Regions from separate parts of the Paenibacillus sp. RRE4 genome, predicted to be linked through region 4. Evidence: riboswitches for the same ligand, from Rfam matches in the RefSeq annotation. Region 4 holds a riboswitch; each other region holds the start of a gene.
The links. A riboswitch is a leader RNA that binds a small molecule or an ion and turns the genes downstream of it on or off. The one in region 4 is predicted to bind cyclic di-AMP.

Region 1: linked by a shared signal. The riboswitch ahead of Q9R46_RS02325 (hypothetical protein) and the one ahead of Q9R46_RS28150 (C40 family peptidase) in region 4 are both predicted to bind cyclic di-AMP.
Region 2: linked by a shared signal. The riboswitch ahead of Q9R46_RS05670 (C40 family peptidase) and the one ahead of Q9R46_RS28150 (C40 family peptidase) in region 4 are both predicted to bind cyclic di-AMP.
Region 3: linked by a shared signal. The riboswitch ahead of Q9R46_RS11520 (3D domain-containing protein) and the one ahead of Q9R46_RS28150 (C40 family peptidase) in region 4 are both predicted to bind cyclic di-AMP.

What each region holds. Positions count from the first base shown of each region.
Region 1 is NZ_JAUZUT010000001.1:523,802-526,889, reverse strand. It holds gene Q9R46_RS02335 (Nramp family divalent metal transporter) at 1-315, shown strand, start outside; gene Q9R46_RS02330 (HAD family hydrolase) at 449-1,147, opposite strand; gene Q9R46_RS02325 (hypothetical protein) at 1,305-1,733, opposite strand; cyclic di-AMP (ydaO/yuaA leader) riboswitch at 1,851-2,026, opposite strand; gene Q9R46_RS02320 (glutathione peroxidase) at 2,405-2,884, shown strand; tRNA gene Q9R46_RS02315 (tRNA-Leu) at 3,087-3,088, opposite strand, start outside.
Region 2 is NZ_JAUZUT010000001.1:1,220,326-1,223,413, reverse strand. It holds gene Q9R46_RS05680 (hypothetical protein) at 1-504, opposite strand, end outside; gene Q9R46_RS05675 (RNA polymerase sigma factor) at 701-1,264, opposite strand; cyclic di-AMP (ydaO/yuaA leader) riboswitch at 1,564-1,695, shown strand; gene Q9R46_RS05670 (C40 family peptidase) at 1,701-2,165, shown strand; gene Q9R46_RS05665 (carboxymuconolactone decarboxylase family protein) at 2,301-2,630, opposite strand; gene Q9R46_RS05660 (hypothetical protein) at 2,813-3,031, opposite strand.
Region 3 is NZ_JAUZUT010000001.1:2,557,300-2,560,387, forward strand. It holds gene lpdD (prenylated flavin chaperone LpdD) at 1-144, opposite strand, end outside; gene Q9R46_RS11515 (polysaccharide deacetylase family protein) at 298-1,116, shown strand; gene Q9R46_RS11520 (3D domain-containing protein) at 1,242-1,913, opposite strand; cyclic di-AMP (ydaO/yuaA leader) riboswitch at 1,916-2,112, opposite strand; gene Q9R46_RS11525 (amino acid ABC transporter ATP-binding protein) at 2,298-3,020, opposite strand; gene Q9R46_RS11530 (ABC transporter permease subunit) at 3,007-3,088, opposite strand, start outside.
Region 4 is NZ_JAUZUT010000019.1:29,067-32,154, forward strand. It holds gene Q9R46_RS28140 (M1 family metallopeptidase) at 1-39, shown strand, start outside; gene Q9R46_RS28145 (hypothetical protein) at 50-904, shown strand; cyclic di-AMP (ydaO/yuaA leader) riboswitch at 1,199-1,336, shown strand; gene Q9R46_RS28150 (C40 family peptidase) at 1,340-1,810, shown strand; gene Q9R46_RS28155 (GNAT family N-acetyltransferase) at 2,176-2,673, shown strand; gene Q9R46_RS28160 (c-type cytochrome) at 2,822-3,088, shown strand, end outside.

The sequences.
Region 1 (3,088 bases), on a different contig from region 4:
GAAGGCTTCCTCAATATCCGTATCCCGGCATGGTTGCGTAGACTGGTTACCCGACTGATTGCGATCATCCCTGCTGTCATCGTCACTGCGATTGCCGGTGAGCGCGGCACAGAAGAGTTACTGATCTTAAGTCAGGTCATCCTGTCTCTGCAACTGCCGTTCGCCGTCATCCCACTTGTGATGTTCACAAGTGACAAAAAAAGCATGGGGCCTTTTGCAAACAAACTATGGCTCAAAATCGTCTCTTGGACTATTGCCGCTATCATCGTTGTCCTGAATGTGTATTTAATCATCCAGACCTTCATGCTGTTCTAAGCTTCTATATAAAAAGGCCGATTCGCTGTTGGTATTGATCCCAACGCAAATCGGCCTTCTTTGTGTCTTTATATTGATATACTTCCGATCTACATATACCTGCAATCTAATCCCACATAGTCTAACCTAAGACTCATATAGATTTACCTGCATCCTCATCAGGTATGAGTAGCGGCAGCAGTTCATCCAGGGACTCCACCGTCCAGTCTGCACGCTCGGCATCCGAAAGCTCTGGCTGGAACCTTCCGTACCCTTGCAAAATACGAATGGTGCGTAAACCTAAACTACGTGCTGGCATAATATCATTATCGATTCGATCGCCAATCATAACCGCTTCTTCGGGCGCGCAATCAGCCTGCTTCAGAGCAACCGCATACAACTCCGGATCAGGCTTGGACACCCCTTCTTCTGCCGAACAGGCCAGAACATGGACATATTTACGAAGTCCGTAGCTCTCCAGCCTTGCTTCAGTCCCAGGGCTCTGATTGGCGATGATGCCAATACGATAGTGATGCGAAAGCTGTTCAAGCACCTTGGTTGCAGAAGGAAACGGTTGCTCCAGTTCTTTATGAAATTTCAGCTTCTCCTGAATCAGAGTGCGGTGATTTTCATCATGAATATATGTACGTATGGCTACTTTCATGGGCCACTGTTCATAATTACGGTAACAGGTAGCAAACAGTTCTCTTACCGCCTCGATCTTTACTGGATAGCCGTAATCATTCGCCTCCCGAACGAACTGCCCAATAATATCATCTACTGGCTCCCATTCATCCACCAGCGTATCCCCCACATCAAAAAACAACCACTTCAATCCGGCAATATCCGGCACGCTGATTCCTCCTCGTAAGCTGCAGGTTATCCCTCGCTTCTATACTACCGTACTGTTTCCATAAAAAAAGAAGACCCACGACAAGCATGAGTCTCCTCAAATTCCGTTAGTCTATACCTGCAATTATAACAGGCGTCTTACCTTGGATCAATGTCAATCACAAGCTGCTTACTTCAGCTTCAGGTTTATTGCAACTATTAAGAAGGAACCCGACTTCTCCATTCAATGAATAGACAATTTTATCCGCTCCCATTCCACGATAAATCCCTTTAGGATGGCTCTGCTCCGTGATCACACACAAAGACTTCGATGTCCATGAGCGACAAATTTGAAGATAGCGGCATGTCAAGTTCAGACTGTTCTCAAAAATAAATACATTGCCTACACTGCCTTGCGGCAAAAACCATTTCTCAGCAGCTGCTGTATTCATACGGATGACGTGTTCTACGCCAAGACGGCGAAGTTTGCGCTCCTCATCAGCACTGTTCGTCAGAACGGCAAATGGCATTTTTTTATACATCAGCAATTTCACAAATTTACGTCCTGCTTCATTTGGAGCGGTTACCAAAATCATCTCTTTATCCATTCTTCGTTCCTCCCTTGGCGTGAAAAGACAACAAAAAAGAAGCGTGGGGACCAAGGCCTCCGAAACGCTTCTTAAATAATCCATGACGAAAGCGCCATGAACCAGCGTGCGGTTTGTTGCCTCTCCCTTTAACGCTTACGAGGTTAGCTGACGGATTCGGGCGCGAGAGTCGCCCTATTTCCGGCTTTCACCGAAAAATTCACCCCATGAATGTCCGCTGCTGTCATACAGCCCATTCTGTTGGTTCCCCCGTTTTCCATCCACAATGAATGGAAACTCAGCGATTAAAACATCGTTCGTAAATCTTGAGTATAAGACCGATCGATATTATCGTTTGTTTCGTTTTTCAGGTACAATTTAATTAAAATTCAAATTACGCTATGAATCATACACCCGTACCATGATCATGTAAAGTGCATACAGATCACCGAATCGCCAGATTTCCGGCAATAACCTATGATAATAACGCTTACAATGAGCTTATACGCTATCCTCCTCTTCCAAGCTATCTAATTCTCAACCGTACAAAAATTGATTCATGGTTTTTTCGTCCATTTTTGAGTCCAGAAAGCGAATGGTTATAACAACGATAATCCCAAATAAGTTTTGCATTATTTAATTGTTTAAAATATAATAAGCATATTAAGAATAACAGGATGGAGGCGTTTCCCATGTCAGTCTATGATTACAAAGTAAACACCCTTCGCGGACAAGAGATTGAGATGTCCCAATATCGCGGCAAAGTGTTGTTAATTGTGAATACCGCAAGCCAGTGCGGTCTCACCCCTCAATTCAAGGGCTTGCAAGAGCTTCAGGATAAATTCCAGGATGCTCCGTTTGAAGTGCTTGGATTCCCAAGCAACCAATTCGCGCAGGAAAAAGGATCTTCCGACGATATTGCTGAATTTTGTCAGATGAATTATGGCGTAAGCTTCCCGATGTTTGAAAAAATTGACGTCAATGGTTCAAGCGCTCATCCGCTCTTCCAACACATTTCCAAAGAAGCACCAGGCTTGCTCGGCTCCAAAGCCATCAAATGGAACTTTACCAAATTCCTTGTCGATCAGGATGGTAAAGTTGTGAAACGATATGCTCCGCAGACTACACCGGACAAAATCGAAGAGGATATTCAGAAGCTGATTAACAAATAAATATAGATTTTCGAACAAACATATAAACAAAAACAAGCCACCTATAAAGCAAAGAGCCAGACACTGCTCAAGCTTTTGGGCGGCTTTTTTGCGTCCTCTCTTTTAACACATGTCCTCATCCTGAATAATTCGCCCTTGTTGCTATATGAAAACAAAAAAAGCTCTCCATCACGGAAAGCTTCTCTCGTAAATCTTCATATAATG
Region 2 (3,088 bases), on a different contig from region 4:
ATCACTTCTGATCCCATTTACCAGACTTTCCAGATTAACAGGTTCATTGACTGGTGCAAATCGAATAAGTTTGTCGGTTTCTATAATCTTGGTCTCTCCACCAATGTTAATTTTCTTGGAAGTTGTCAAAATAATGTTTCCATTTGCATTCTCTTTTTCATCAAAAACGAGCCGAATCGAAGCATGACGATTTGAATCGATATCTCCTGATGCTGAAATAAGTGTTGTTCCGGTTGATTCATTTTTGTTCACGGTATATACAGTGTTTGTCAAGCTTGTACCATCCAAATCAAAGTCCATAAGTTCATCTTTCAGCGTTACTCTAAGAGTATCATAATGTGCTTTCTTTTTATAAGAACTACTGTCATATTCATATACGTTGGTGAAAGTGAATGTTTCTTCCGTTTCTGATGTTGTTGTGACATCTGCGCTGGACGTAGCGGCTAATTGTGGAACGAGTACTACAGATAAAACTAAAAATGCAGCCAACATTTTTCGTAACATGGTTATTGCTCCCTTCTACATTTTTTCTTTTTCCAAGATTCTTCGTTCATACTTTAACGTTTTTACACAGTACACTTATTTGCATCCCTCCAAATAAAGCGCATTAAAACTCTTCTTCAAAATACAGACTACAACTATATAGACAATTCATCCCACGCAAATGCAACGTTTTTCACAAAGTATTCACAATTATCTTTTAGGTTCTTTGGTTGTTGATTGTCTCCCTAACTCTTCGTCTAGCCCTTGTCAAGTAGGATCTGACGTTTGCTTCGGGTAAACTTAAAAGATGTGCGCTTTCCTTATCAGTCAAACCAAGTAAATATTTATTACGCAGAAGTTGTTGATCACGTCCGGGCAACGACTTTAGCAATTGTTCCATCCATTTAGACTGTTCTTTTCGTTCATAGCATTGTTCAGGAATTGATGAAGCATCTGATATGTTATCCATGTCGTTCTCGTTGTTAAAAATATGTATCCATAGCCTTTTCTTTTTTTGTTTTTCTACATAATTGAGAGTTGCATTGTGGACGGTTCGCATCATATAACAATATTGTTGATCCTCGGCAAGCATAAGCAAGGTTTGCTGTTTATCAAAAAGTCTGACGAAAGATTCTTGAACTAAGTCCTCTGCAGTAAATGCATCGCGAGTGATGTAATATGCTTTTTGCTTCATACTAAGATAGTTTCTCCTATACAATTTCTCAATAATATTGCTAACGCTTTCAACATTAGGTTTTACATTTGCAAGTGAGGCAGACATGGATATTCCTCCTTCTCATCTGACTTTTATTTGTTGCAAATCCAGTTATGAAAATCATAATAATAGAATAAATTACTTTTATTGTAATATAAATTCGGATTATAATCCATCTCCTCCTTTTTTTCAAAGAAATCGTCGAAAAAATAGTTACTTTTTTGTAAACACTATTCCCGTTAAATTCGACTTAGTTCTCTATAAAACCGATAATTCCGCTAACATTGAGGCTAAATGAACACCTTTAAACAGGTTTGACAATTACGCATTTATGCAATATAGTTTCAAATAGTTACAAAAACTTAATTATTCATTTGCCGAGTTTCAGGATTGAAAACGGGGGAACCATTTTGGGTGAATTATTCTTATACATAGGAAATATAGGGAACCTTCTACCGAACCCTTAGCTAACTCCGTAGGCATCGAAGGGAGAACATTGATTTTGAAAAAACTGATTATTTCCATTTTTGGGGCTGCTGTACTATTTACATCCGGGGCAACAAGCACAGAGGCAAGCACAATTAATACGATGGTTAACAATATGACAGGTATCCCGTACAAATGGGGCGGCACAACCATGGCTGGCTTCGATTGTTCCGGGTTTATGAGATATATTTTCAACAAATATAGCATTGAGCTCCCTCGCACGTCGCAACAACAAGCGAAAGCCGGAACACCTGTCTCCAAAGCAAGCATTCGTACAGGAGATCTGGTCTTCTTCAACACAACAGGTAGAGGCATCTCACATACAGGAGTATACATCGGTGGAGGTCAATTCGCACATGCCTCCAGCAGCAAAGGTGTCAGCATCACCAAGTTGTCCAATCCGTATTTCAGTGATCGTTATGTAACCGCAAGACGGGTAACAGGTCAATTTATGTATAACAAAATGTTGGGTAAGCTTTAATTGAATTTAAAGAACGGGAAATAGCCCCTGGCTACTCCTTACAGTAAAGAATGTAAAGATGATCTATAAAAAACAGGGTAATACGCCTCTATTAAAGAGGTGTATTACCCTGTTAATTTTGTTTTACTTCATCCACTAATGGAGGGCCTTCTGCACCCTCATGGCTCCCTGTGACAGAGCATGTCCGCCGCCCACTGCACCAGCGACAGCTACCGTCTCCATGATCTCCTGATCGGTCGCTCCCTTGGACCGGGCTTCCTCCACATGATAGAACGTGCACACTTCGTTATTAGCAAACAAACCGATCCCTAGCGCAATTAACTGCTTGGTTTTGGCATCAAGCACCCCCGGCTGGAAGCACTCTCCCGTAAACTCATGATATGATTTCACCACATCCGGGAGAACGTCGCTTAATGCGCCAATCTGATCCTTATAAGCATGAACTTTATCATTCATCAATGTCATGACTTGCAACACACCCTTTCGGCTGTAAATACAGCGAATTGTTCCACTGTACCTATCTTCTCTCGCGTGCGTCGCAAATATGCCTGATCCTGATGGTAATTCCAAACATTTGGTGTAGCAGACCTTCTCTTTGAGTGATATTTCCGGTAACATGAATCCGTTAAGCTAAGCACTCATGTCATTTATTCACTTAAAACACTTTGACGAGGCTCACTGAACAGCTGATAACGGTAAGACCGATCCAGCTTCACAACACGGCGATTCTGCCTGCGAATAAGTACTTGCTCATCATCCCAGGCTACCACGATGCCCGTTACATCGTTAGACTCAAGCTCATCGCGTACCACTCTTACCTTTTCCCCTGACAAACGCAGGGCATCCAATTCTGTATCACTGATCATAATTAGACTCCTATATTCAAATTTCTTTACAAAAAGAGACCTAAATGAAAAGTCATT
Region 3 (3,088 bases), on a different contig from region 4:
CGTCGTTCCACTAACCCGATCATGGTCAACATAGAATGTAGCTACAGCCCCAATATGAGCTTTACCACCCGTAATCAGAAATACCTTGTCCTGTCCTGCCTCAAAAACCTCTAAACGAATGGATTTCAAATCATATGTACTCATCGTCTCTCCACCTATCCTTCTCTTTATGTTATATATGGTGGAATTATGGCTTTCATGACCTGATGATGCAATGAAACTTCTCACACATGCATAAAAGAAACAGACAACGGGCATACCATAGAGAACGCAATTTTGGAAAAGGAGGCCGTTAACATGCGAATGCGCCTCGTCATGCTCGCACTCGTTACTATTATATGTTCTGGGGTTTATACAGCTCCTTTAGCCCCTGCGCCTGTGTCTGCTGCTTCATCTGAGGAACCTTCTTCAACCCTCAGTGATACACCGGCGTCTGGCTCAGATGTTAAAGAAGAACGGTTGACTCTAGGTCAACTTCGTCAGAAATACGCGGATACGTTCAAAACCAATGGCCCTTCCACCAAACAAGTTGCGCTGACTTTTGATGATGTACCTGATCCAAGATTTACGCCGCGGGTACTTGATGTATTAAAAAAATACAAGGTTCGTGCAACGTTTTTTGTTGTCGGCAATCGTGCGGAGAAACACCCGGATTTGGTAAAACGGATGGTGAAAGAAGGCCATATTGTCGGTAATCACAGCTACAATCATCCTGAATTCAGTAAGTTATCGATGAACGCCTTTCGCAAACAAATTTTACATACCGGCGATATTATTCACCGCCTGACAGGTTATACGCCCAAAATGATTCGCCCTCCGTACGGGGACATTAACGAGGAGCAGTTGCGATGGGCTGCAAAACAGCATTACAGCATCGTGAACTGGAACGTGGATTCCCTCGATTGGAAAGGACTATCCAAGGAAAAAGTAAAAGAAAATATTCTCTCCGCGGTGAAACCCGGTTCCATCGTATTACAGCACGCTGGCGGCGGCACAGGTTCAAACCTGAAAGGTACGGTAGAGGCTTTGCCTGAGGTTATTGAAGAATTGCGAAACCGAGGGTATGAATTAGTTACCTTGGACGAGATGCTTAAACTGCCAAAAGAGAAACAATAAATGAAAAACAGGGTGTTCCTCTACGTCATCATGAATTAGCCCATCCTGATGATGCAAGAACACCCTGTTTATTAATACTCCATTCAACTTATGATCCCACATTCATAGATGGGAGGGTTTAAGCTTTATTTTAAAATGTACAACTCAATATCCTGAAAACCAAATGAGCTAACGAACTGTTTGCTCCCAGGGATAAAGATGTCAATGCGATTTCCTTTAATCGCGCTACCTGCATCCAAAGCCGTTGCTACGAAAGCCTGTTTCGGCAATCCAGGGTGTGTATGCCCTGTCACCAATACCTTTGTTCCAAAAGGGATAACCTTGGGATCCACCGCGATCGTGCCGAGTTCGAGCGGATTTCCAAAATAATCAACGGCGCCCCATCCACCATTTTCGGAAGCATCTGCGGAATACGCTGTTGCTTTAACACTCAGCGTTTTGCTGTAGTCGAATGTTTTCCCCCAAGCCTGCACCACTTTATTATCTGTATTCACGTCTAGGCTTGCGGCAGTAACCGTTTTTTCCTGCGACTTCGCTTGAACCGGTGCCGCTTCTACTTTGTTTTCGTTACCCGGGATTGTAATTTTCAAACCACCATAGATGTTATATGGTGAGATGCCTTTATTCGTTTTAATTAATGTGTTCATATCAACGCCGTATTGCTTGGATAAGGTGAAAAAGGTGTCCCCTTCTTTGGCCACATGAACGGAATCCGCGTGAGCCGGAACGGCTTGAATGAATAGAATGGATGTCAGTAGTGCAATGGCTGTTTTGGCTAAACGTTTCTTGTTATACATGGTCTTCCTCCCTCATGATGCCTGCGAAGTTAGTTGTCGGATTCGGATGGAGGAACCCACCCTATAGGCTGTACGTGACATGCTGAAGCATTATGTATTCCTAATTCACCCCAAGCAGCATATTTCTCAAATCATTAACTATGTCTGCATTGTTACGTCCCCCGCACTTCCGCTTCGGAAGTTTCGGCAGTCTTGAATATATCACAATTTTGTAACCTTAAGCTGTAGTAAATGTTTCCATTTGGCGTTTTAATTCATTTTACAGGTAACAGAAAAGTTACTTTTTAGGTTCTACCTTTTCCGCAAACAACAAAAAAACGTTACCGGACCTTTCGATCCGATAACGCCGTTATTCATTTGATTCTAAATACAGCATGGCATGAATTAAAGTACTTTTGCAAGAAAGTCTCGAGTACGCGGATGTTTTGGCGCCCCGAACACTTCATCCGGGGTACCTTCCTCAACGATGACACCGCCGTCCATAAACAGAATGCGGTCTCCCACCTCACGCGCAAAACCCATCTCATGTGTTACAATGACCATCGTCATTCCGCCTTCAGCAAGACGTTTCATGATTTCCAATACCTCTCCGACCATCTCCGGATCAAGGGCCGATGTTGGCTCGTCAAACAACATTACATGCGGCTGCATCGCGAGCGCTCTTGCAATCGCAATCCGTTGCTTTTGACCACCGGACAGCTGGTTCGGATATACATCTTTTTTGTCCGCCAAACCGACTGTCTTCAGAAGATCCTCGGCAATTTTGTTAGCCTCATCCGTGGATTGTTTCTTCACTTTGATTGGAGCAATCGTGATGTTTTGCTGCACCGTTTTATGAGGAAACAGATTAAAATGCTGGAACACCATGCCCATCTTTTCACGTGTAGCATTAATGTTATGCTTGGGATCGGTAATTGAAACACCTTCGAAATCGATCTGTCCCGATGAAGGTTGTTCCAGCAGATTCAGACAGCGCAGAAATGTACTTTTTCCCGAACCCGAAGGACCAATAACTACAACGACCTCACCTTTGCCAATCGTTACGTCAATGCCCTTCAGAACATCATTTTTACCATATGATTTGTGTAATTGTCTAACGTCTATCACTTGCACCCAACTTCCTTTCCAATCGTCCGAGCAGCTTGGACAGAATAAATGTCATCACAAAGTAAATC
Region 4 (3,088 bases):
AAACTAATTGAAGCCATATTCGGAGGTCTGTCATGGTGAGGTGGAGACAGTGAAAGCAAAAATTCGTGAAGGCTGGTTTCTCGTCCGTCAGCATATGTTTATTGCCGCGCTCTTGTTTATCTATCAATTAACTTGGGGTTATTTTATCTACCGGTTGGTTCAATCGGCTGTCGTTCCTCTATTATTACGTTATCCAACGGATGATGCCGGAGAGCTAAGCACGCTTTTATTCAAAATGGAAAGCCAGCTCGGCCTGTCTGGTCCGGAGGTCCAGCGCTATCTGTGGATTCTGGGCGGCATGTTATTCCTTCGCTTGCTGATCAGTCCACTTATTCAGGCTGGGTTGCTCTACTCCCTGCAACATTATCAATCTACAGAAGAACGCATTCCTTTTATTCGGGGCATCAAAACGTTATGGAAATCCATGCTATTGCTACACACTATGCGTACCTTTCTCATATTCTTGCCTGCGTACTGGCTTCTGCCCAAATTGTATTCTACAATAATGGACGGTTTTCATTCTCTTCATTTATTACTTCCCGGCGTTCCATATATAGCAGGCTGGATTATTTATGGCTGGATCGTACATCATGCAGTGCTCTACATGCAGTTTGGTATTTCTGACCCGGAAGCAGAAGGGCGAATCCACGGGACGCTCAAGGGACTGTGGATTGCTGTGCGCCGCATCTTCGCTGTTATCGGTGTTGCGCTGGTGTTGGGAGTTGTCCATTTGTTGGTCTTCGGCGCATTCACTTCCGCCTCCTGGTTCTTGACAGGACTATCCGGATTAATCCTGCAACAAACCTATCCGCTTGCCCGAAGCCTACTCAGTATGTGGAAAGTATGTAGTCATTTCCGTTTATGGCAGTCCACATCCACCAGACATGAAAATCATATACGTTGAACTAAAATGTTACACACAATCTGAGATCGCTTTCAAAAATAAAAAAATGTTACCATCTCATGTTAAACATTTCATTCGTTATTACGTATAAATACGCAAACCTCGACCTTTCCCCGTCAAAGGTCGAGGTTTTTTTTGTTAATTTTACTGCTAAACGTTGCCAAAGTACTAAGCCTCTGGTACAATAAGCGCAGTGAGTTTTTAGTAACAACTTTGTAATCTTTAAATCCTTATTTGTAACAACTTTAAATTAAATCCTTAAAATTAAATTTTCTTTTTCCTTTTTCAGGTGCATAACTAGCATAGCCAAATTCCTGGCACCTGGGAAGCGGGGGAACCAGTTATGGGTGAATTGATCTTGAAACAGAGGGATCATAGGGGACCTTCAACCGAATCCTTAAGCTAACCTCGCAGGCGTTGGAAGGGGTATATCACTTGTTTAAGAAGAAACTGACCGCAGCAGTACTTAGCCTTACATTTGCATTATCACTTGGAGCAGGCAGCGCATTTGCAGATTCTAAGATGGATAAAGTAATTGATTCAGCAATGGGAACTACATACAAAAGCGGAGGAACAACGCTTGACGGTTTTGACTGCTCCGGATTCACACGGTATGTATTCGACAAATTAGGTATTGATTTGGCTCGTCAATCCAGCTCCCAATACGACATGGGTGATTCCGTATCCCGCATGGAAATGAGACCTGGAGATCTGGTGTTCTTCAACACAACAGGTAAAGGCATATCACACGTAGGCATTTTTGTAGGAAGTGGCAAGTTTGCACATTCTTCTTCTTCCAAAGGTGTAACGATCAGCTCTTTGAGCGAGAACTACTGGGCTAACCGCTACGTTGGCGCTAAACGGATCATGAGCACGGACGATTATGAGTCACTGGCCCTTGACTAGGTACAAGCTGTAATCAACATGATGTTGGAACCATGTAACTATACTGTAACGAAATACGAAGGAAGTATAAACAGAACCGCCCGGTGCATTCTCCGCAGGAATGTATCCGGCGGTTTTTTTATGCTTTCTGACTCTGTGTGGTTTATGATGTTACAGTCATGGTGTGTATCTGAACCAACACGTTCGCCTTCTTTCGTTTGTCCGTGCCCTTATCATGTTTTTACCCAGCCTGTTATAATATAAACGGAATGATCACGACTTTTGTTTCAATTTTTATCTGATCATATGAAGACTTGCCTAATACACAGCTCTTTTGTAGAGTGAACAATGATTCGGATATTGAAGAAAGGAGCATGCACTGTTATATGAAGAATGAAGCCTCTTTGATACTTCATGTTGTACCGATGCAAGAAGAACATGCTGAACTTATATGTGGCTGGAAATACGCCCCACCTTACAATATCTATAGCTGGCTACCTTGGGAACAGATGAAAGCACTCGAAGTCGAGTTCGGTGATGCACAGCTCAGACAACAACAATATGCCATTATCCTGGATCAACATGACCAGGTTTATGGGTTTGCACAATATTTTCCGCTCCAGCATGTCACACGAATCGGTCTCGGTATGCGCCCCGATCTGTGTGGTCAAGGTCTTGGTAAAACATTCGTTACTGCGATCGTACAAGAGGCCATCCGCCGCAATCCATCCTATGAGATTGATCTTGAAGTGCTCACTTGGAATAACCGTGCCATTCAGGTATATCTGAAGAGCGGATTTGTCATCCAGGATACATATGAACGCCAAACTCCTAGTGGTTTAAAGCCCTTCCATTGCATGGTCTATGAAGGCCCAAGAGAGTAAACTCACAAGTAAATGGTTTCAATTTGTCTCTCTTTTGTGATTAGTTCAAAAAATTACCACAAAATGCTATGATGTAACGACAGCTTCCGTTATAATGATAGGGATAGTTTGAGTTAGATGATCTTTCATTCTGGAGGGGACATAAGGGATGCACAAATGGATCATGAGCGGGGTATTTTTTGCAGCATGTGCTTTAGCTATTGTTTTAATGTTTACGCTTCCAGGTAAAGAGGAAGTGGAGCAGGAAGCCAAACCAAGCATGCCTGAAGTGACTATGGATGCTGGACAGGCTGAGACATTAGTGAAAGCCAACTGTATTTCATGTCACGGCGATCAGCTTCAAGGTGGCGTAGGCCCGGCACTTGCAAACATTGGTAGTAAGGATGATGTGGAGAAAATCTATTCCACCATTGTC